Marinobacterium aestuarii: one gene and its partners. The protein of the gene in region 1 interacts with the protein of each later gene in a pairwise test. Links are inferred from orthologs where the notes say so. Each region holds a gene or a part of one and is shown on either strand. Other genes may lie near its edges.

The links.
Region 2: the proteins of A8C75_RS05240 (region 1) and mtgA interact in binary tests that used the Escherichia coli proteins (3 or more experiments, as listed by UniProt). The link is inferred for Marinobacterium aestuarii from one-to-one orthologs.
Region 3: the proteins of A8C75_RS05240 (region 1) and mrcB interact in binary tests that used the Escherichia coli proteins (3 or more experiments, as listed by UniProt). The link is inferred for Marinobacterium aestuarii from one-to-one orthologs.

The regions. Positions count from the first base shown.
Region 1 is NZ_CP015839.1:1,192,889-1,197,638, forward strand. What follows is about bases 1-3,000. They hold A8C75_RS05240 (peptidoglycan D,D-transpeptidase FtsI family protein), read left to right. Parts: upstream 1-642; coding sequence 643-2,358; downstream 2,359-3,000. Other genes in these bases: rsmH (16S rRNA (cytosine(1402)-N(4))-methyltransferase RsmH), read left to right, coding at 1-246; ftsL (cell division protein FtsL), read left to right, coding at 243-653; A8C75_RS05245 (UDP-N-acetylmuramoyl-L-alanyl-D-glutamate--2,6-diaminopimelate ligase), read left to right, coding at 2,360-3,000. Also shown: more of A8C75_RS05245, read left to right, coding at 3,001-3,859; A8C75_RS05250 (UDP-N-acetylmuramoyl-tripeptide--D-alanyl-D-alanine ligase), read left to right, coding at 3,856-4,750. UniProt on the Escherichia coli protein: Essential cell division protein that catalyzes cross-linking of the peptidoglycan cell wall at the division septum. Required for localization of FtsN.
Region 2 is NZ_CP015839.1:3,042,908-3,053,255, forward strand. What follows is about bases 2,857-5,592. They hold mtgA (monofunctional biosynthetic peptidoglycan transglycosylase), read right to left. Parts: upstream 4,714-5,592; coding sequence 4,000-4,713; downstream 2,857-3,999. Other genes in these bases: sbcD (exonuclease subunit SbcD), read right to left, coding at 2,857-3,745; A8C75_RS13360 (NAD-glutamate dehydrogenase), read right to left, coding at 4,941-5,592. In the rest of the region: A8C75_RS13345 (SbcC/MukB-like Walker B domain-containing protein), read right to left, coding at 1-2,456; more of sbcD, read right to left, coding at 2,444-2,856; more of A8C75_RS13360, read right to left, coding at 5,593-9,779; A8C75_RS13365 (3D domain-containing protein), read right to left, coding at 10,172-10,348. UniProt on the Escherichia coli protein: Peptidoglycan polymerase that catalyzes glycan chain elongation from lipid-linked precursors. May play a role in peptidoglycan assembly during cell division in collaboration with other cell division proteins.
Region 3 is NZ_CP015839.1:5,027,844-5,034,046, reverse strand. Bases 671-3,736 are described here. They hold mrcB (penicillin-binding protein 1B), read left to right. Parts: upstream 671-1,059; coding sequence 1,060-3,414; downstream 3,415-3,736. Other genes in these bases: A8C75_RS22115 (tetratricopeptide repeat protein), read left to right, coding at 3,424-3,736; A8C75_RS22125 (bifunctional aminoglycoside phosphotransferase/ATP-binding protein), read right to left, coding at 671-1,014. Outside these bases: more of A8C75_RS22125, read right to left, coding at 1-670; more of A8C75_RS22115, read left to right, coding at 3,737-4,113; A8C75_RS22110 (CBS domain-containing protein), read right to left, coding at 4,169-4,648; A8C75_RS22105 (hypothetical protein), read right to left, coding at 4,860-5,465; hemL (glutamate-1-semialdehyde 2,1-aminomutase), read right to left, coding at 5,467-6,203. UniProt on the Escherichia coli protein: Cell wall formation. Synthesis of cross-linked peptidoglycan from the lipid intermediates.

The DNA of each region.
Region 1 (4,750 bases):
CTGTCGATAGGAGGTCGCCTGGTGGTGATCAGCTTTCATTCGCTGGAAGATCGCATCGTCAAACGCTTCATTCGCAAGCACGTGAAGGGTGACGAGCATCTGCCGCGTGGCATTCCTGTAACCCAGGATATGTTGCAGCAGCGTCTTAAATCTGCCGGCAAGGCGATCAAGGCCAGCCCCGGCGAAGTTCAGCAGAATCCCCGTGCGCGCAGCGCGGTCATGCGAGTCGCGGTGCGTATCAAATGAAATTGCCAGCCATGGATTGGCGCCAGTTCCCGCTCTTGCACCGGTTGCAGGTCTGGAAATCCGCCGACGCCGCAGTGACAGATACCCAATCTGCCCCTGCGGCGTCGTTGCGTCTGTTCCGCGCCGCAGAGCTGGCACGTCCGGCGATGGTGTTGCTGGTGCTGGTGCTGTTGCTGGTTGGCAGCGCCATGGCGGTGATTTTCAGTGCCTATCAGTACCGTATTCTGTTTAACCAGCATCAGAATCTGGTTGCCAACTGGGATGAACTCCAGGTGGAGTGGGGCCAGCTGGTGCTGGAAGAAAGCGCCTGGGCGGCGAACAACCGTATCGAGCAGATTGCCAGCAAGCGCCTGGCCATGCTGGTGCCGGAGCCTGGCATGATTGAGATTGTGCGTCATGAGCGCTGAGTCGGGCAAAGTCGATAATCAGGCGGCCAAAAGCTGGCGGCTGATGCTGCTGTTTGGGTTGCTGGCGATCATCGCCACGGCCATCCTGTTCAAACTGTTCTCCCTCTATGGCCAGGATCAGGCGTTTCTGCAGAGCCAGGGGGATGCCCGTACCCTGCGTACCATGCTGATTCCGGCGCACCGTGGTCAGATTACCGACCGCAACGGTGAGCCTTTGGCGGTGAGCGCACCTGTGGCGACCATCTGGGCCGATCCCGGCAAGGCCGACCTGAACCACCCGTCCCTCGGGCGTCTGGCTCAGCTGCTGGAGATGGATCGTACCGAGCTGCTGGATCGCCTCAACGAATTCAAGTCACGCCAGTTCATCTATCTGCGGCGGCAGGTGTCACCGGAGCTGTCCCAGCAGGTCGCGGCGTTGCGGGTGCCTGGCATCCATGTGGATCGGGAGTACAAGCGCTACTATCCGGCGGCCGAAGTCACCAGCCACCTGGTGGGCTTTACCAATGTCGACGGCGAAGGTCAGGAGGGCATGGAGCTGGCCTACAACGACTGGCTGCGCGGTGATCCTGGCAGCAAGCTGGTACTCAAGGATCGGCTGGGTCGCACCATCAAGCATATTCGTTCGGTGGAGGAATCTGACCCGGGCCGCAATCTGCAGCTGAGCATCGATCTGCGGTTGCAGTATCTGGCGTATCGCGAACTCAAGGCCGCGGTGCAGGTTCACAAGGCCGACGGCGCGGCGGCGGTGGTGCTCAATGCCCACACCGGCGAGGTGCTGGCGATGGTAAACCAGCCATCCTACAACCCCAATGATCGCAGCAAGCTCAGCAGCAGCGCATTGCGCAACCGTGCCCTGACGGACCTGTTCGAGCCCGGCTCACCCATGAAGTCCCTTACCGTGGCGGCCGCGCTGATGAGTGGTCAGTACCAGGCCGATACGCCGGTGGATGTCTCCCCCGGTTACATTCGACTCAAAGGGCATACCATTCGGGATCACCGAAATTATGGCATCCTGGATCTCACCGGCATTATTACCAAGTCCAGCAACGTTGGCGTGACCAAGCTGGCCCTCAGTATGCACGGCGATGCAGTACGCAATCTGATGGTCAATGTGGGTCTGGGGCAGGTGCCGGGTACGGGCTTCCCGGGCGAACAGTCAGGCTCTCTGCCCTATGTGACGGAAAAGCAAGTGGTGGAGCGGGCAACCATGTCATACGGCTACGGGCTTTCGGTAACACCGCTGCAGCTCGCGCACGCTTATACGCCTTTTGCCAGTGGCGGCATGATTCGCCCGGTTTCCCTGCTGAAGCAGAGTGAACCATCACCGATGGTGCGGGTGATGCCGGAGCAGGTGGCAAAAGAGGTACTGGCGATGATGGAAACGGTAACCAACAGCGGCGGTACCGGCACCCGTGCCCAGGTGCCGGGGTATCGCGTTGCCGGCAAGACGGGTACGACCCACAAGATCGGTGCCGGGGGTTATATCGCCGATCAGTATGTGTCGGTCTTTGCCGGCGTAGCGCCGGTGGAAAATCCGGAGCTGGTCATGGTGGTGATGATCGATAATCCCAAGGGGCAGGAATATTTCGGGGGCCTGGTGGCGGCGCCGGTATTTTCGCGTATTGCGGCCGGTGCTCTGCGGTTGTTGAACGTGGCGCCGGATGACTGGCCGGAGAAGGATACCAAGCGGGTGGCAATGAAATAGCATGACTCCAATCGCGCAAGTTAGATTGCAACAGCTCCTGCCAGAGGCGGTTAACACCCCTCTGGCTTCGCTCGTTATCGGGGGGCTGTCCCAGGACAGCCGCACGTTACAGGCCGGTGAGCTGTTTTTCGCCCGGCCGGGATTGACCCATAGGGGTGTCGATTTCATTCCTGCGGCGGTCGCCCTTGGTGCCGTCGCCGTGCTGGTGGATGCGGCTGAAGTGGCAGCGATCGCCGAGGCTGATTTTGGTGTGCCGGTGCTGGCCATTTCGCATCTGGCGGGGCGTATTGGCCCCATGGCATCCCTGTTCTATGGCGAGCCGAGCCGAGCCATGCAGATGATTGGCGTGACCGGCACCAACGGCAAGACCTCCTGCAGTCATTACATTGCCCAGGCGCTGAACCTTGCCGGGCGGCGTACGGCGCTGATCGGCACCGTGGGCAACGGCTTTATTGATGCTCTGGCAAGTGCCAGCCACACCACGCCTGATCCCATCGCACTGCAGCGCCTGCTGGCAGATTTCCGCCGCCAGGGCGCAGATACGGTGGTGATGGAAGTATCGTCCCACGCGCTGGAACAGGGGCGGGTCCAGGGCATTGCTTTTGATGTGGCGGCATTCAGCAACCTGAGCCGCGACCATCTGGACTATCACGGTTCCATGGAGGCGTACGGCGCCGCCAAGGCGCGGCTGTTCGATGCCATGGCGGTACCGCTGCTGGCAATTAATGCCGATGATGCTTTTGGGCGCAGCTTGCTGCAGCGCTCTTTTGTCGATGCACGCCAGGTACTGGCTTTTGGTACTACGGCGAGCGCAGATATTTACCCGCTCAGCAGTCAGCTCAACAGCAGCGGCATGCAGTTGCGACTGCACACACAGCTGGGCGAGATGGATATAGAAAACCGCCTGCTGGGGCACTTCAATCTCAGCAACCTGCTGCTCAGCGCCGCGGTGCTGCAGCTGGCCGGGCTTGACCGTGACCAGCTGCAGCGTGGCCTCAATGGCCTGACGCCGGTGTGCGGTCGCATGGAGTGCTTTGGCGGCGGCGCCCTGCCGCTGGTGGTTATCGATTATGCCCATACGCCGGATGCGCTGGAAAAGGCGCTGCAGGCGCTGGCCGATCATGTTGAAGGTCAGCTCTGGTGTCTGTTTGGCTGCGGCGGTGATCGCGACACCGGCAAGCGCGCCCAGATGGGCAGCATTGCCGCGCGCCTGGCGGATCGGCTGGTGATCACCAGCGACAATCCGCGCAGCGAAGACCCGGCACGCATCATCGGCATGATTCAGGACGGTATCGACAGTGCCACTGTCTGCGAGGTGGAGCCTGACCGTGCAAGGGCGATCCAGCAGACCCTGGCCCGTGCGGGTACGGGCGATATAGTGCTGATTGCGGGCAAGGGGCATGAGGATTATCAGGAAGTTAACGGCCAGCGCCGTCCGTTCAGCGATCAGTTGATCGCGCAGCAGGCGCTGGACAGGCGCAAACAGGGGGCGCTGTCATGATCGGAAGTTTCAGTCTTGCCGAGCTGGTACCGGTACTGGATGGGCGTCTTGAAGGTGGCACTGGCGGTGCCATCAGCATTGGTCGTGTCAGTACGGATACCCGCAGGATTCAGCCGGGTGACCTGTTTGTGGCGTTGCGCGGTGAAAATTTTGATGCTCACGACTTTGTCGCCCAGGCCCAAAGCCAGGGCGCGGTAGCGGCGGTGGTCGAACGCCTGCTGCCACTGGCGATACCGCAGCTGGTTGTCGCCGATACACGACTCGCGCTCGGTGCCATTGCGCAATACAATCGCACCTTTTTCGCAGGCCCACTAATAGCGGTCACAGGCAGCAGCGGTAAAACTTCTGTTAAGGAAATGCTTGCTACCATACTGGCCGGCGCAGGCCCTACGCTGGCAACCCGTGGCAACCTGAACAACGACATCGGCGTGCCGCTGACGCTGTTCGAGCTGGAACAGCAGCACCGTTATGCCGTGATCGAGATGGGCGCCAGTGGCCCCGGCGAGATCGACTATGTGTCGGGACTGGCCAGGCCCGATGTGGCGGTGCTGAACAATGCCTTTGGCGCGCACCTCGAAGGTTTCGGATCGCTGGAGGGGGTCGTGCGGGCCAAGGGCGAGATCTTCAATGGTCTCAATGCCGGTGGCACGGCGGTGGTCAATGCCGATGATCCCCATGCGGATACCTGGCTGCGACAGCTGGAGCAACGCCGGGTACTGAGTTTCGGGTTAGAGCGCAGCGATGTGGATGTGACGGCCAGGGATCTGTATTACCAGCCCAATGGCTGTCATGGCTTTGAGCTGGTTGTCGGTGAGCAGCGTGCTGCGGTGCGCTTGCGGGTGCTGGGACGTCACAACGTCGCCAATGCCCTGGCGGCGGCGGCGGCGGCCT
Region 2 (10,348 bases), 1.9 Mb from region 1 along the record:
CAGTACTGCGCCTTCTGTTCCAGCCAGGTTGCCTGCATGTCCGCTGCGGGCAACGCACTTTCGCCAAGAGTCTCTTGCAGCGCGCTGTGCAGCGACTGCTCCAGCGCTGTCAGCGCATCCTGCTGCGCCTGCACTTCAGCAGCCGTCTGTTCCTGCTGTTGCTGCAGTGTTTGCAGCTCGTGGGTCTGCATGTCCAACTGATGACTCTGGCTGGCCAGCAGGCTGTCGGTCTGCACCCTTTCGTCGCGCAGGCGTTGCAGCGCCTGATCCAGTTCACGCAGCTGCGACAGAGTCATCTCACATTCGGCCAACTGGGCGCCAAGGCGCTGTACGCACTGGGTAATACCGGCGCTATCGGTCAGTTGCAGCCGGATCTCGGCCCCCTGCTGCGCACTGGCGCTAAAGGCATCGAACAGACTCTCGATCAACGGCTGCGCCTCGTTGTGCAGGCTGGATTGCTCGGCGCCGTCCTGAATGCTTTGCTGCTGCAGCTCATTGAGACCGGCCTGCAGTGTCGCGGTGGCGGCGGCCATCTTCTGGCCATCCAGCTGCAGCTGCTCCAACTGCAGTTTCTTGGCCTCGTAACGCTGGCGCGTCTCGGACAGCTGCGGCTGGCGGTAATCGGAAATATAGGGATGCTGCTGCGAGCCACAGAGTGGGCAGGCTTCGTCAGGCTGCAGAGCGTCGCGATAGGCACTCAGATCGCTGATGCGCTGTTCCTGCGCCAGCAGCTGTTCCAGATCATCGCGGTGCTGTTTGCAATCGCTGTATTGCTGCCGTGCAGCCACGAGCACGGCCTGCTGCGTTTCAAGCTCGGCACGGCGCTGGCCGAGCAGCGCAGTGCGCGATTTCAGCGCCGTTTCCAAAGCCTGGAAACGCCGCCCCAGACCGTCGAGCCGATCCAGGGTTCGTGCTGCGCCCTGTAATGATTTGCGCGACTGCTCCAGCTGCGCCGGGATGCGGGAGGCCAACAGCGTTTCCCTCTGCCCGCCTAACGCCTGCGCTTGCTGCTGCAGCTGCTGCATGCGTTCGCGGTTCTGAAGCTGCCCCGCCTGCAATGCCGGCAACTCCCGCGCAAGCCTTGCCTGGCCCCTAGCCAGACCCTGCTGACGCTGCCTCATATCATTCAGCTGCTGTAACAGACGCCCGCGCTGGGCGAAGCGCTCCTGCCACAGTGGCAGCTGTTCGCCCAGGCGCGCAGCGGCCTGATTCTTTTGCAGGTAATCCTGTGCCTGATCGCGCTCAAGCTGCGCCTGCTTGAGGTTCTCCGCCAGACCCTCGTGCTGATCCCCCAACTCGGTAAAGCTTTGGGACTGAGCCCCCAGCGTGGTCGCCAGCTCGCGCTGACGTTCGGCCAGCTGCGCCATGCGGTTATCCAGCGGCATAACCTCTTCCAGCAGGCGGATTTCGGTAGCTTCGCGCTCCTGCCGCACGCCATCAAGCTGTTGGCGGGCCTGCTGCTGCACGGCCTGCTGAGCATCCAGCTGCTGCTGCGCCTGCAGCAGCAGCTGCTCATCCTGCCTGCGGGCCGCTAAAAGCTCGCGCGCCTGAGTAAGATCCGCCTGCCACTGCTGGTGCAGCGGTCGCAGATCCAGCGCTGGCAGGCAAGCGTCCAGCCGCGCCAGCTGCACCGCCTCGCGCTCGAGGGCCTGCTGTGCCCTCGTCTGCTCGGCCTCGGCCTGCAGCTGGGCACTGCGTGCCTGGCCCAGTGCTTCAAGCCCCTGTATTTCCTGCTGTAACCGAATGTCATCGGCCTGCAACTGACGGTGCTGCGCGCTTAGTTCAGTCTGCTCGACATCCAGTGCCGCCAGGCTTGCCTGATCCAGCAGCTCAACGGCGCCGGCGCGGGCCTGCAACACCCGCAGGGCCTCTTCCTCACTGCGCTTGCGCTCAAACGCAAGGCGCGATATTTCACCGTAAATTTCGGTACCGGTCAGCTCTTCCAGCAGCTCAGCCCTTTCGTTGGGGCTGGCATTCAGAAAGGCGGCAAAGCCGCCCTGGGCCAGCATCATCGACTTGGTAAAGCGGGCAAAATCGAGGCCTGTAAGTTCACTTACCAGGTTGAGCTTTTCACCGATACGGGTACTCAGTAGCTCACCGTCTGCTCGGGCCAGTTCCACCTGGGGCGCCTGCAGCTTGCCATCCGGCTGATTACGGGCGCGACGCTGGGACCAGAAGGCCCGGTATTCCTCGCCGCGCACCTCGAATTCCACCTCCGCCAGGCAGTCGGCGGTATGGCGCGTCATCAGCTCATTACTGCCCGCCGACACATTCAGCCGCGGCGTAGCGTGGTAGAGCGCCAGACAGATGGCATCCAGCAAGGTGGTTTTGCCAGCACCCGTCGGGCCGGTAATCGCAAAGAGACCGTTATCCCGAAATTCGGACGCACGAAAATCCAGTTTCCATTCGCCCTTGAGGGAATTGATGTTTTTCAGCCTCAGACTCAGGATTCGCATGTGGCTGACTCCCCGTCCTGCAGCTGTGTCAGCAGCGAATCAAAGGCCTCGCCCAGGCGCGCCCGGGAGCCGTCATCCAGGCTTTCCTCAATACTTAAGCGACGCTCAAACACCTCACGCACAGACAACTCCTGCAGGGTTTCGCGACTGTCCCGCGTCAGCGCAATGCTGCTGGCACTGCGCTGGCGCCGGATACGCAGCACCTCGACCGGCAAGCCCTCTACCAGCTGCTGCACCCGCGGTTGCAGGTCGCTGAGGTAATCGTCACCGCGCACTTCAATCTCGAGCCAGGCAGCGGGGCCACTTGGGGGCTGGTTGTCATCGCAGACCTGCCCGAACGCCTGTTGCAGCTGGGTTTCGAGTTCTTTAAGAGTACCGCTGAAACTATGCATGGGCTGCCAGCCGGGCACCGGCAGCGGCGTGACCTCCGCCAGGGCACCGTCGTCGAAATCCACCCGCAGCACCTGCTTGCTGCCGCGGCTTTCATCAAAGCTCAGGGCAATGGGCGAGCCGCTGTAACGAATATGGGACGCGCCCCCCACGGCCTGGGCACGGTGCAGATGCCCCAGAGCGATGTAGTCGGCTGGCGGAAATGCACCCGCCGGATAGGCCTCAAGCGTACCTATGTAAAGCTCACGCACGGACTCGGACAGCTGACCGCCGACGCAGGTCAGATGCCCGGTGGCAATAATCGGCAACGCACAGGGATCGCCCGCCTGCTGCCCTTCCTGTGCCTCTTGCACTTGCAACTGCAACGCCTCCCTGACACCACAGGCCGCGTCATAGATAACGGTATAATGACGACCAATAGCATCGCTCAGGGCCTGGCGCTTGTGCTGCGTGCTCTCGCCGGCATGGCTTTCAATGAGATCCCGCGGGCGCAGGTAAGGGATGGCACAGAGCACAGCCCCAGGCGAGCCATCGCGACGCTGCAGCACTATGACCTGATCGGCGGGGTCCGCCGTGACTCCGCCCACTACCGTCGTACCCAGGCAGGCCAGCAGCTCGCGGGACTCATGCAGGGTCGAGACAGAGTCATGGTTGCCGCCCAGGATCACCAGCTGGCAGCCGGTAAGGCGCAGGTCGGCAATAAACTGGTTGTAGAGCTTGCGGGCATAGCTCGGCGGTGTACCTGTATCAAACAGATCGCCGGCAACAATGAGCGCATCCACCTGATGTGCCTGCACCTGTTCGATCAGCCAGGTCAGAAAGGCCCGGTGTTCGGCTTCGCGGCTCTTGCCCATGAAATGCTGCCCGAGATGCCAGTCCGAGCTGTGAAGTATTCGCATTGATAATCCTGATCCTAGTGTACTGTTGCACGCTATATGAAGCTTATAACGGCCCCTTTTTCCGCCATCCTGCGTTGTTCGTTGTCGCCATAGCCCCACCAAGACTGTGCCTCACGCCTTGGCTGGCGAAAAATGAGCGCGTTCTAAAGCACCACCAAGAATGCAACAGTACACTAGCGCAGCGGCACTCAAAGCCGCCCATGTTAATCCTAAAGTGCCCCGCGCTAGCCGCCGGGGCTATCTGGCAGTTGTCATCAATCGTCGAGGGCCTTGAGCGTGACGGTGCCGAGCTGGCGCATCTGCCGCAGGATCCACTGGCTGCGCTGCTGCACATAGGGGCTGGGCGGCTGGGCCCGGTAGCGATAGGGGTTGGGCAGCACCGCCGCCAGGCGCGCGGCCTGCAGATTGCTGAGCGCACGCGCAGGCGTGCCGTAGTAGTAGCGCCCCGCCGCCTCGACGCCATAGATACCCGGGCCAAACTCGACGATATTCAGGTACACCTCCAGAATGCGGCTCTTGTCCCAGAGCAGCTCCAGCAGCAATGCAAACCAGGCCTCCAGCCCCTTGCGCACCCAGCTGCGGCCCGACCACAAAAACAGATTCTTGGCCGTCTGCTGGGTCAGGGTACTGGCGCCGCGTACGCTGCCGCCATCGAGATTGTGATCCAGCGCCCGCTTGATGGCCTTGAAATCAAAGCCGCTGTGATCGGCAAAGCGCTGATCCTCGGCAGCAATAACCGCCAGGCGCATGGCCGGCGAGATGCGCTCAGTGGACATCCAGCGATGGGCGTACTCATCCGGGTAACCGGCGGGGGGAAAGAGTTCACGCTGAATCAGCCAGGACCAGACAGGCGGGTTCACCACCTTGAGCAGCAACACCAGCAGCACACTGAAACCGACCCAGCCGGCGATGAGCCAGAGGGTCGCCTTGAGCAGCGGGCGCAGCAGATAACGTTTGATCACAGGCACAGCAAATCCGCAGCAGTCGTATAGAGGGCCCTATTGTGCACAGGGACTCAGGCAAGGTCGATGCATGCAGGCAGATTCATGCAAACTGATTCACGGGAAAAGATTGCCGAGATCGGATCGGCGGGGAAAAGGCAGGACGAGGGTTGCGCGACAGCAGAGTGCGTAAAAAAGAGTACCCAGTGGTGGAAAAGGCCGGTGGGCAGAACGCCCACCGGCCTGGTACGTACTTAACCGCCGGCCTGAGCCAGGTCGAACAGCTCGCGCATGGCGACGGTAAAGATTGCACTGTCGTTGCCACTGCTGGCACGCAGCTCGCTGAGCATCTGCTGCCAGCGCCCCAGCAAGGATGCCTGGCGCTCGAGCCAGTCTTCCACCAGCGCTGTCGGATCGGCGCTTTCGGCCCCTTCTTCCAGCACGTTGACCGTCAGTACCCGCATCTGGGTGTTGAGGTCTTCGCGCAGACCGTCGCGAGCCATGGACTGCCAGTGGTTACCGACCTCAATGGCCCGTACCTGCTGATCAAACCAGTGCAGCTCAAGTCGCTGGGCCAGATCGAAGTAGACCGCAGCCACCCGCTCCAGCGCCTGGCCGGTTTGCGCCGCCGCCTCGATAACACCCAGCAGCGCATAGAGGCTGTCCGCTGAGGCCACCCTGGCCGCGAGGGATTCAGGTACACCAGCGTCCACCAGGGCGCTGCTGCGCTGCTGCCAATCGTTCAGCGGCTCGCCCTGCAGACGCTGCGCGATGGTCGGGCTGATCGTGCGGATACCCGGCTGGTAGCGCTCGACCGTAGCCGCCACTTCCAGGGTCCCGCGCTGCTTGAGCAGGAACCAGTAGCTGGCCCGGCGCACCAGGCGCATCAGGTCCAGCATCATGTCCTGCTGCAACTGCGCCGGCACCTGGTTGTCCAGGGCTTCGATCTCGCGCCACAACGGCTCGATATCATACAGCTCGCGGGCAATCACGTAGGCTGCGGCAATGGCCGCCTGGTCGCGCCCGCTGGCCTGCTGCAGATGCTGCATGAAGGTGATACCCATGTGGTTCACCAGCGCATTGGCAATCTGGGTGGCGATGATTTCCGAGCGCAGGCGGTGGTTCTGTACCTGCTCGGGGAAACGCTGCACCAGCTGATCCGGGAAGGCCGTGGCGATGGCCCGGGACAGAAACGGGTCTTGGGTGATCCATGAGCCGGTCAGTTTTTCCTTCAGCTCGGCCTTGGTATAGGAAATCAGTACCGACAGCTCCGGCCGGGTCAGCCCCAGCTGCTGGGCCTTGCGCTCCTGCAATACCTCGTCGGAGGGAATGAACTCCAGCGAACGCACCAGCCGGCCCGACGCCTCCAACCGGTGAATCAGGCGGATGTAGTCATCCAGCGAACTGCGCGAATGCGTTTTCGCGATACTGATGGCCAGCGTCTGACTGTAGTTGTTCTTCAACACCAGGCGGGCGATTTCCTCGGTCATCTCGCGCAGCATGGCGTTGCGCTGCTTGACCGTCATGTCGCCGTTGGCCACAACTTCGTTGAGCAGGATCTTGATATTGACCTCATGGTCGGAACAATCCACGCCACCGGCATTATCGATAAAGTCGGTGTTGGATGCGCCGCCGTGCAGGCAGTATTCGATGCGCCCGTGCTGGGTGAAGCCCAGGTTGCCGCCCTCGCCCAGCACCCGGCAACGCAGCTGCTTGCCGTCAATACGCAGGGAGTCGTTGGCCTTGTCGCCGACATCGGCGTGGCTCTCGTGACTGGCCTTGACGTAGGTGCCGATACCGCCGTTCCAGATCAGATCGACCTGGGCACGCAACAGCGCCGACAACAGTTCTGTCGGTGCCAGACGGTCGGCCGTAATGCCAAAGCGCTGTTTCATTTCGGGGCTGATCTCGATCCACTTGGCGCTGCGCAGGAAGATGCCGCCACCGGTGGAAATCAGGCTGCGGTCATAGTCATCCCAGCTCGAGCGGGGCAGCACAAAGAGGCGCTCGCGCTCAACGTAGCTGCTGGCAGGATCGGGTTGTGGGTCGATGAAAATATGCAGATGGTTAAAGGCCGCCACCAGACGCGTATGGCGCGACATCAGCATGCCGTTGCCAAACACATCGCCTGCCATATCGCCGATGGCCACCACGGTGAATTCCTGCGTCTGGGTGTCGAGCCCCAGCTCACGGAAATGCAGTTTGACCGACTCCCAGGCGCCCCGCGCCGTGATGCCCATTTTCTTGTGGTCGTACCCCTGGCTGCCGCCGGATGCAAAGGCGTCGCCGAGCCAGAAGCCGTATTCCTCGGCGATTTCATTGGCAATGTCGGAGAAGGTCGCGGTGCCCTTGTCCGCCGCCACCACCAGATAGGGATCATCCTCGTCGTGACGCACCAGCCCTTTGGGCGGTACCAAATCGGCCCCCACCAGGTTGTCAGTCACATCCAGCAGTGCGCGAATAAATATCTGGTAACAGGCAATACCCTCGGCCTGAATCTCGTCGCGGTTGCCATTCACCGGCAGCGCCTTGGGCACAAAGCCGCCCTTGGCGCCCACCGGCACGATGACGGCATTCTTGACCTGCTGCGCCTTCACCAGGCCCAGCACTTCGGTACGGTAATCCTCGCGCCTGTCCGACCAGCGCAGGCCACCACGGGCGACCTTGCCGCCGCGCAGGTGTACACCCTCAACCCGGGCCGAGTACACGAACACCTCGAACATGGGCCTGGGCAACGGAATATCGGCGATGCCGTGGGGGTTGAGCTTGAAGGCAAAATAATCCTTCAGCTCGCCCTTGGCATCGGGCTGATAGTAGTTGGTCCGCAGCGTGGCCTGAATCAGCTCCAGAAAGCGCCGCAGAATCTTGTCATCGTTGAGGTTATCGACCTTGTCGAGGCCCTCGATGATGCTGGCGGCAATACGCTCGGTCAGGGCCTGCACCTTGCGGCTGCTCTGACGGCCCGGCTCAAAGCGCGCCTTGAACAGCGCCACCAGCAGACGGGTCAGGTACAGATGACGTCCCAGCGCCTCGGCGATATAGGGCTGACTGAAGCCAAAGCGGATCTGCTGATTGTAACGGGCATAGGCCCGCAGCATGGCGACTTCGCGCCAGGACAGGTTGGCGCCTATCACCAGACGGTTAAACTCGTCGCTTTCGGCCCGCCCGGCCCAGACACTGGAAAAGGCATCCTGGAAGTTCTGCTTCACGTCCTCCAGCACCACCGGCTCCACGCTGTCGTAGCGCAGGGTGAAATCGTGAATCCAGAAACGGGCGCCGTCGCGGCGCTTGACCTTGTAGGGGTGTTCGCCCACCACGCGCATGCCGAGTTTTTCGAGCACAGGAATAACATCGGACAGGATCAGCGGCTGCTGCGGATGGAACAGCTTGAAGCGCAACACTTCGCGGCTCTGCTCCAGCACACGGTAAAAGCTCAGGTTGATGGTGCGACTTGCATCCAGCTGTTCAATGCGCTGGATATCGTAGACCGCGCTGCTGGGACTGAAATCCTCTCGATAGGCGGTCGGAAAGGCGTGGCGATAGTGATTAATCAGCTGATTGCCAAGCTCTTCACCGGCGCTCTCGATCAGGGCGGCGTGCAGATCTTCGCTCCAGGCCTTGGATATCTCGATGACCTCGGCTTCGATGGCCTGGGCGTTAAATTCCAGCGTCCTATCCGGGTCCACCTGCAGCACAAAATGCACCCGTGCCAGCAGCGATTCGCTAAAGCGGGTGGTGAACTCGCAGTCACGGGCGCCGAAGTGTTCAATCAGGCGCTGCTGCACCTGCAGGCGCAGCGCTGTGGTGTACAGATCCCGCGGCACAAAATAAAGGCAACTGACAAACTTGGAGCAGCTGTCACGGCGAATCAGCAGTTTGACCTTGCGGCGCTCCTGCAGATTGAAAATACCCATGGCCATGTCGAACAGCTCATCGTCATTGGCCAGAAACAGCTCATCACGCGGCAGTTCGGCGATGATCTGCATCAGCGCCTTGCCGCTGTGACCATGGGGGTCGAAGCCGGCCCGCGCCAGGGCCTTTTGCGCGCGGCGGCGCAGCAGCGGCACCTGCAATGGCGGCTCGACGTACACTGGCGAAGTCCAAAGGCCGTAGAAACGATGTTCGCCGCAGACATCACCTGCTGCATCAAAGCGCTTGATCACCACCAGATCCTGATGCGCCGGACGATGTACCCGGGAGCGCACGGCATCCTTGGCAAAAGTCAGGGGATCGGAGCAGAGCATGAAATCCCGTTCTTCGGCGCGTAACTCACTGCCGCTGCGGCTGCGCCCGCTCTGGGCGTGCAGTTTCAGGGTACCCAGCTCGCTGCCGGCAACTCGCTTCACGCCAAAGGCGTCTCCGGCACCGCTGAAGGCCAGCTCGTCGTACCCCAAAAAGGTAAAACGGTCGTTCAGCATCCAGTCGCAAAAGGCCGCCGCTTCCGTTACAGAATCAGCAGAAGTACCTGCTTTCTGGACACGAAGCTCATCGCGCAGGCTTTCAAGGCGCCCGCGCATGGCCGGGAAATCCGCCACCGAGGCCCGCACTTCGCCCAGCACTTCGCTCAACTGAGCCTGCAGTGCCTTGAGTTCGTCCGCCGCACTGTGACGATCGACTTCCAGATAGATCAGTGCCTCGCGCAGAGCGCCTTCGGTGCCTTTGTCTACCAGCCCGAGCACGCTGCCGCTGCTGTCGCGGGACAGATCCAGCACCGAGCTGTGCACCACATGAATCGCCATTTCACGGCGGTTCATCTCCATTCGCAGGGAGTCCACCAGAAAGGGCATATTAGGGTGAAGGATCTGAATGACGGTGTGATTGCAGTGCCAGCCATGCTGTTCCAGGTCGGGGTTGAACACCCGCAGCCGTGGTTCGTGAGCGTCGCTTTCGTGAAGAAACTGAAAGCAGGACAAGGTCGCACCATAGAGATTGTCGAGCCGCCGCTCGGCCAGCTCCTCATAGGGTGAGACCCGATAGTAGGCCGCGGCGAAGGCGCCCACCTGGGCAACGGTGTCAGATGCCAACCGGCTTTCGAATAGTTCACCCAGCTGCGCCAGCAGCCGCTTCTTATTATCGCTTCGTTGCTCGGACATCGAATCCTTTAACCCCTTGTTGCTCAGACAGTGCCGAAATCAACCGCAGCGCACAGAACGCGAGTGTGAGCATCCACGGCCAACCTGATGGAATTCAGATTCTCTCAACTCTAGGCGTTATCGAAGTAAAAAGATTGTCAAAGGCTGGGTTTTCTTTGCGAAAACGTACGTTATTAACCTGGGTTAATGCTTGCAGCAGAGATGTTGCATCATTGGCCTGATCTGGAACCAGGGCCCAATGCAAACGGCGCCTCTACCCGACGAAGCCCAGCAGGTCCACGCACCTGCGCCCACACTTTTAGGCTAAAGAGTTATGCCGTGACCGCATCCATGCCCGCCAGGGATGGCGGAGATACTGAAATAACAGGAGGTAACGAAACAGGCGCTGCGGATCAGGAGTCCTGATTTTCCCAGCGAATGACAACGGGCCTTTTGCCCCAGGCGAGCGCAGCATCCTCATCCACACCCATATAGATATCGATCTTGCGGGCCCAGCGGCGGTGCATTTTATCGAGCACCTGATAGCGCCCCGGGAGACCTTCGATTTCGACTTCGGTGCCGGGTTCAAG
Region 3 (6,203 bases), 3.8 Mb from region 1 along the record:
GCTGCCGGACAGCCCGTGCATTAGCAGCAGAGCAGGCTTGGGTGTGCGGGCATAGTGCTGCGCCAGCTTGAGGTAGCGGCGAAAGGTTTCGAGATCCGGGTGTTCGCCCAGCATCGCGACCTTCGCCCGCACCATGGCGCGGTAAGCCTTGTAGAAGTTGAGCAGCTTGAGGCTCTTGTAGTCGCCGGTGAGTTCGAGGTAGCGGTTTAGCAGGCGGTGGGCCCAGCGGAACTGGCCATTGGCTTCCAGATCCATCAGCAGGAAGGCCAGGTCGCAAATGGTGTCGATCCAGCGGAACTGCAGATTGAATTCGATGCAGTCGAATAGCCGCAGTTCGTTGTTGTGCAACGTAATGTTGGCCAGATGCAGGTCGCCGTGGCATTCGCAGACATGGCCTTCGGTCTTGCGCCGGCGCAGAACGTCGGTCAGTTCGCGGAACTGCTGTGAGGTTTGCTGTGACAGCTTCTGCACCGCGGACCAGTCGTCGGGGTCGTCCAGCACATCGCGCAGGTGCAGGAAGTTGTCCGACACCAGCTCCCAGATATTCTCCGGCTCGCCCCAGGGGCTGTCGGAGGCGACCATCGGGACCGCCGAGTGGAAATGCGCGATCTGGGTGGCCAGAGCATCGATCCAGTCGGGTTCGAAGCGTTTCTGCTGCAGCAGCAGATCGAGCCGCAGGTCGGTATCGAACTGGTGCATGCGCACGGCGTATTCGAAGGCTTCATCTTCGCCGTTGATGCAGGGCTGCTGAGGCGTACCTGTGATGGCGACGACCTCCAGATAGAGGTCCGGTGACTGACGTCGATTCAGGCGCAGCTCTTCCTCGCAGAAATGCTGTCGCTTCTGCAGGCTGGTGAAATCGAGAAAACCAAAGTCGACCGGCTTCTTCACCTTGTAGGCGTAGTCGCCGGTGAGCAGGAGCCAGGAGATGTGCGTCTCGATGACGCGAATATCCTTTGTCGGATGCGGGTAGGCCGCAGGGTCACAAAGTGATTGAATAAATTCAGGAAACATAGAATCCCGGTATCGCGCAATTAGGTAAGGAATTATACTGAGCCGATGACAAAAAAGAGAGCCTCCGCTGCAAAACCCTCCCGTTCCGATGCCAGGCGCAAGCCTGTTCGCAAGCGTCCACGGGGACGTTTTTGGCCTTCCCTGTTCAAGTTCCTTTTTAAACTGACACTCGTGATGAGTGTCTTTGTTGCCATTGGCATGGCCTACCTGGACATGCAGGTGCGCAGCAAGTTTGAAGGTAAACGCTGGGCATTACCAGCCAAGGTATACGCTCGTCCGCTGGAATTGTATCCCGGACAGCCGCTGGCGATGGACGATCTCAAGGCGGAACTGAACAGCCTGGGCTACCGTTTTGTGCGCAGCGCCAGCGCGCCAGGTCTGGCCGAGTGGGCCAGCTCCCGCGCCCGGGTGCATAGCCGCGGCTTTACCTTCCCCGACGGCTTTGAACCCTCGCGGCAGCTGTTACTGGATTTCAGCGGTGGTAGTTTGAGCCGTATTAGCGACGAAGAAGGTCGTACTCTGCCGCTGGCACGGCTGGAACCCTTGCTGGTGGGCGGCATTTATCCCAACAGTAATGAAGATCGCGACCTGATCCGGCTGCAGGACGCGCCGCCCTATCTGGCCGAGGCGCTGATCGGTATCGAGGATCGCAGCTTCTACGATCACCACGGCATCTCGTTCAAGGGTATTGCCCGGGCCATGTGGGTTAACTTCCAGGCCGGTCGTTTCGTTCAGGGCGGCAGTACCCTGACGCAGCAGCTGATTAAGAACTTCTATCTCACGGCGGATCGCACGCTGCTGCGCAAGCTCACCGAAATCCCCATGGCGGTGTTGCTGGAACTGCATTACGGCAAGGACGAGATTCTCGAGGCCTACCTTAACGAAGTCTATCTGGGGCAGTCCGGCTCCCGGGCTGTGCACGGTTTCGGGCTGGCCAGCCAGTATTACTTTGGTCGTCCGCTGCAGGAACTGCAGCTGCATCAGGTAGCGCTGCTGGCCGGGCTGGTAAAAGGGCCATCCTTCTATGATCCGCGCCGCAACCCGCAACGGGCGAAAGAACGTCGCGATCTGGTGCTGACTATCCTGGCCGAGCGCAATGTCATCAGTGCAGAGCAGTTGGCCCAGGCACAGGCTGAAGGCCTGGATGTGGTCAAGGAAAAGAATCTGCACAAGGGCGCCTACCCCGCCTATCTGGACCTGGTAAAACGCCAGCTGCGCGAAGACTATCGCGACGAAGACTTGAGTTCCGAAGGACTGCGGGTGTTCACCAGCATGGACCCGGTGGTACAGGGCCGTGCTGAAGAGGCACTGGTGGCGACCATGGCCAAGCTGGAAAAACGCTATGGCAAGAAGGTGGATGGCCTGGAAGGCAGCATGGTGGTGACCGATCCACAGACCGGCGATGCGCTGGCGCTGGTGGGTGGTCGTGATACTCGCTTCCAGGGCTTTAACCGGGCGCTGGATGCGGTACGTCCCATCGGCTCGCTGGTAAAACCGGCGGTCTATCTGGCGGCGCTGGAGCAGGGCTACACCCTGGCCAGCACGCTGGAAGACAAGGCACTGCGGGTAAAACTGCCCAATGGTGATCTGTGGGAACCGAATAACTTCGACCGGAAATCCCACGGGCTCGTACCTCTGCACCGGGCGCTGGCGTTGTCGTACAATCTTGCCACCGCCAAACTGGGCATGGATATTGGTGTCGAACGGGTAGTGGACATGCTGCATCGTCTGGGCATTGAGCGCGACCTTAAGGCCTATCCGTCGCTGCTGCTGGGTGGTCAGGGCATGTCGCCGTTTGAAGTGGCTGGCATGTATCAGACCATTGCCGCCAACGGTTTCCAGACGCCGCTGCGGGCGATTCGGATGGTGACGGATGCACAGGGGCAGGAGCTCTCACGCTATCCGTTCCAGGTGCGTCAGACGGTGCCGGTGGAGCTGATCCACCTTATTCAGTACGCCATGCAGGAAGTGGCCCGCGAGGGCACGGCACGGTCGGTGTATCAGCAGTTGCCGGCCAACCTGAACGTGGCGGGCAAGACGGGCACATCCAACGATCAGCGTGACAGCTGGTTTGCCGGCTTTACCGGCAACCGTCTGGCGGTGGTCTGGCTGGGCCGGGATGACAACTCGCAGCTGCCCCTGACGGGCTCCAGCGGTGCCCTGCAGGTATGGACGGACTTCATGCGTCGGGAGAAGCCGCAGCCTTATCTGGCGCGGATGCCGGATGGTATTGAGTATGTATGGATAGATGAAGCGACGGGGCTGCGCTCGGATCAGCGTTGTGAAGGCTCGCGTCAGCTGCCGTTCCTTTACGGCACTGCGCCGCAGCAGGCGGTAAGCTGTGGCTTTAATGATCCGGTCGGAGAATCTCTCGAGTGGTTCAGAAACTGGTTTAGATAGGAAATGACTATGTACCCTTACAGACTTCTGTCGCTCGCCGCCGTTCTGCTACTGGCAGGTTGTGCCGGCCCTGGTATCTATCTGCCGCCGGTTGAGGATCGTTCGGCGCCGCTGAGTCGTGCCCCCCAGGCGGCGCCGGTAGAGCAGGATACCGGTGTGCGGGTGACGCCCTTGTACGATGAACCGGTCGTGCGCCAGCAGCGTCTTGGCAGTGACAGCGGTTTCTCGGTGCAGCCGCTGTACCCGTCGGGCAGCAATGACCGCACGTCGGACTATTCGAATCCTCAGCAGGGGCAGCTACAAGGCCAGCTGCAGGAAAATACCCAGTACGGCAGTGGCCAGAGCAGTTTTCAGGGGAGTAGCGAAGCGCCTGTATCGGCGAATCCTGCGGTGGTTGCGCTGCTCGACAGCGCTCGCCAGCAGCAGGGTGCAGGCTCGCTGGCCGCCGCCCAGACAAGCCTTGAGCGTGCTCAGCGCATAGCGCCGCGTGATCCGCAGGTTTACTACCAGCTGGCGGATATACAGCGCCAGATGCAGAAGTACAGCGAGGCCGAGCAGCTGGCACTTCGCGGTGTCGCTTTGGCGGGTGGCCAGTCTGATACCCTGCGCAAGCTCTGGTTGCTGATCGCGTCTGTGCGCAAGGATACGGGGAACCTGGCTGGCGCGCGGGACGCACTGGAACAGGCCAGGCGCTACTAAGAGTCCATCATTTCCTGTCGATCATTACCCGTTCTGTTACCTGTGCCGCGCAATCTCAGCGGCGCAGGTGGTTCAGGATATCCAGCGTTGATACTACTCCCGCCAGCTCGCCATCCCGGGTAACAAACACCCGGTGAATGCGGTTGCTGCACATGATGTCTATCGCTTCATCGAGTGATGCGTGCTGATCCAGCGCGATGATATGAGGCGTCATTATTTCACACACCAGATGCTGCCCATGCTGGTCACCGCCTGCCAGCCCTAACTGCTCCGGCGTCATGCCTTCCAGCCCGCTGTAATAATACTGCGTCAGGGGATTTTCCTCGATGGAGTGCTGCGCACTGCTGTCAAAGCGCAGGATGTCCGTGAGGCTGACCACACCCTTGAGATTGCCGTGGCTGTCGATGACAGGCGCGCCGCTGATGCGGTGAATGTTGAAAAACTCGATCAGGCTGTGCAGTGACCAATGCTCGGATACCTTGAGCAGGTCGCTGGACATCACTGCGGCAACGGTTGCCTTGTCTGGCGTATGCATAGTGCGCGATTCCTTGGACTTTTATTTTTGTCTTTTGGGTATTGGCTTTGGACGGCGGCTGATTGAGCTACTGGCAGTTTAGCCGAGTTTGGAGAAGGAATTCTGGGGACGAAATCGCACTGAGCAGACGCAAGCCCGGTCAGAACCGGGCAGCGTTTCTTATCAAAAAAGGCGCGAAGCCAAGAGGGAAAGGCGAGACGCCGTTGCGGCCTCAGGCCCTTGCCTGTGTGGTACGGCTAAAGCTGTAACCGCACAGAATGATGAAGCCTGCCAGCGCGAAGCGATAGAGCGCATCCTGCTGCAAACCCGCCATAAGGGGGGCCGGCCCAAACGCCAGCAGACCGCAGGCGAGCAAAAGCGTACCCGCAAGCGCGTACAGTCGCGTGGGCCCCCGGTAGGCCTTGAGAACGCCCGCCAGCAGTGCCAGGCAGGTGAGCAGCGCCAGGCCCTGACTGTAAAGCCCCCCTATATCCGAGCGGCGTACCAGCTCGAACAGCGCAAACAGACCCAGCATCCAGCGTCCCCAGGCGGCGCGTGACCACTGCCTGTTCCAGCCGTGGGCGATGGCGACGCTGGCGATCATGGGTAGCCCAGCGTAGTACGCCAGGTTATCCAGCATCAACTGCAGGGTTTGCTGTTCTGAACCTGTGCGGGTCAGAACAAGCCGCCCCAGCGCCGCCAGCGCCAGCGACAGCGCGCTGAGTGCGAACATGTAATGCAGGCTGCGCTGGGGCAGTGGCTGCGCCTGGCGATACAGCAGGGCGGCAATCGCGAAGCCTCCGAGCAGTAGTGCCAGGTTAGCGAGCAGGCTACTCATTTCAGAGGCTGGCGAAGACACGGTCGGCGGCGGCCAGCGTGAATTCAATATCCTGCTGGGTGTGTGCGGCCGACATAAAGCCGGCTTCAAACGCAGAGGGCGCCAGATACACGCCTTCGGCCAGCATGCCGTGGAAGAAACGGCCAAACTTGGCGGCGTCGCATTGCATGGTCTGGGCAAAGCTGGTGACTTCGTCCTGTTCGGTGAAGAAGAGTCCGAACATGCCACCGACACGGCTGGTGGTGAAGGGAAGGCGATGACCCAGAGCGACAGCCTCAAGGCCTTCGGTGAGCAGCTCGGTTTTGGCGCTGAGCTGCTCATGAAAACCCGGTACCGAGATGGCATTCAGCATTGCGAGCCCCGCGGCCATGGCCAGCGGGTTACCCGACAGGGTGCCCGCCTGATAGACAGGCCCCAGGGGCGCTATATGGTGCATGATTTCGCGCTTGCCGCCGAAGGCACCAACGGGCAGGCCGCCACCAATGACTTTGCCCAGGGTGGTGAGGTCGGGCTTAACGCCGAAATAGGCCTGAGCACCGCCGAGTGCGACGCGAAAGCCGGTCATGACCTCATCGAAAATCAGTACGCTACCGTACTGGTCGCAGACCTCGCGCAGACCTTCGAGGAAGCCCGGCAGCGGCGCAATACAGTTCATGTTGCCGGCAACCGGCTCCACGATGATACAGGCGACCTGGTCACCCACGGTGGCGAAAGCCTCGCGCACACTGTCGATATCGT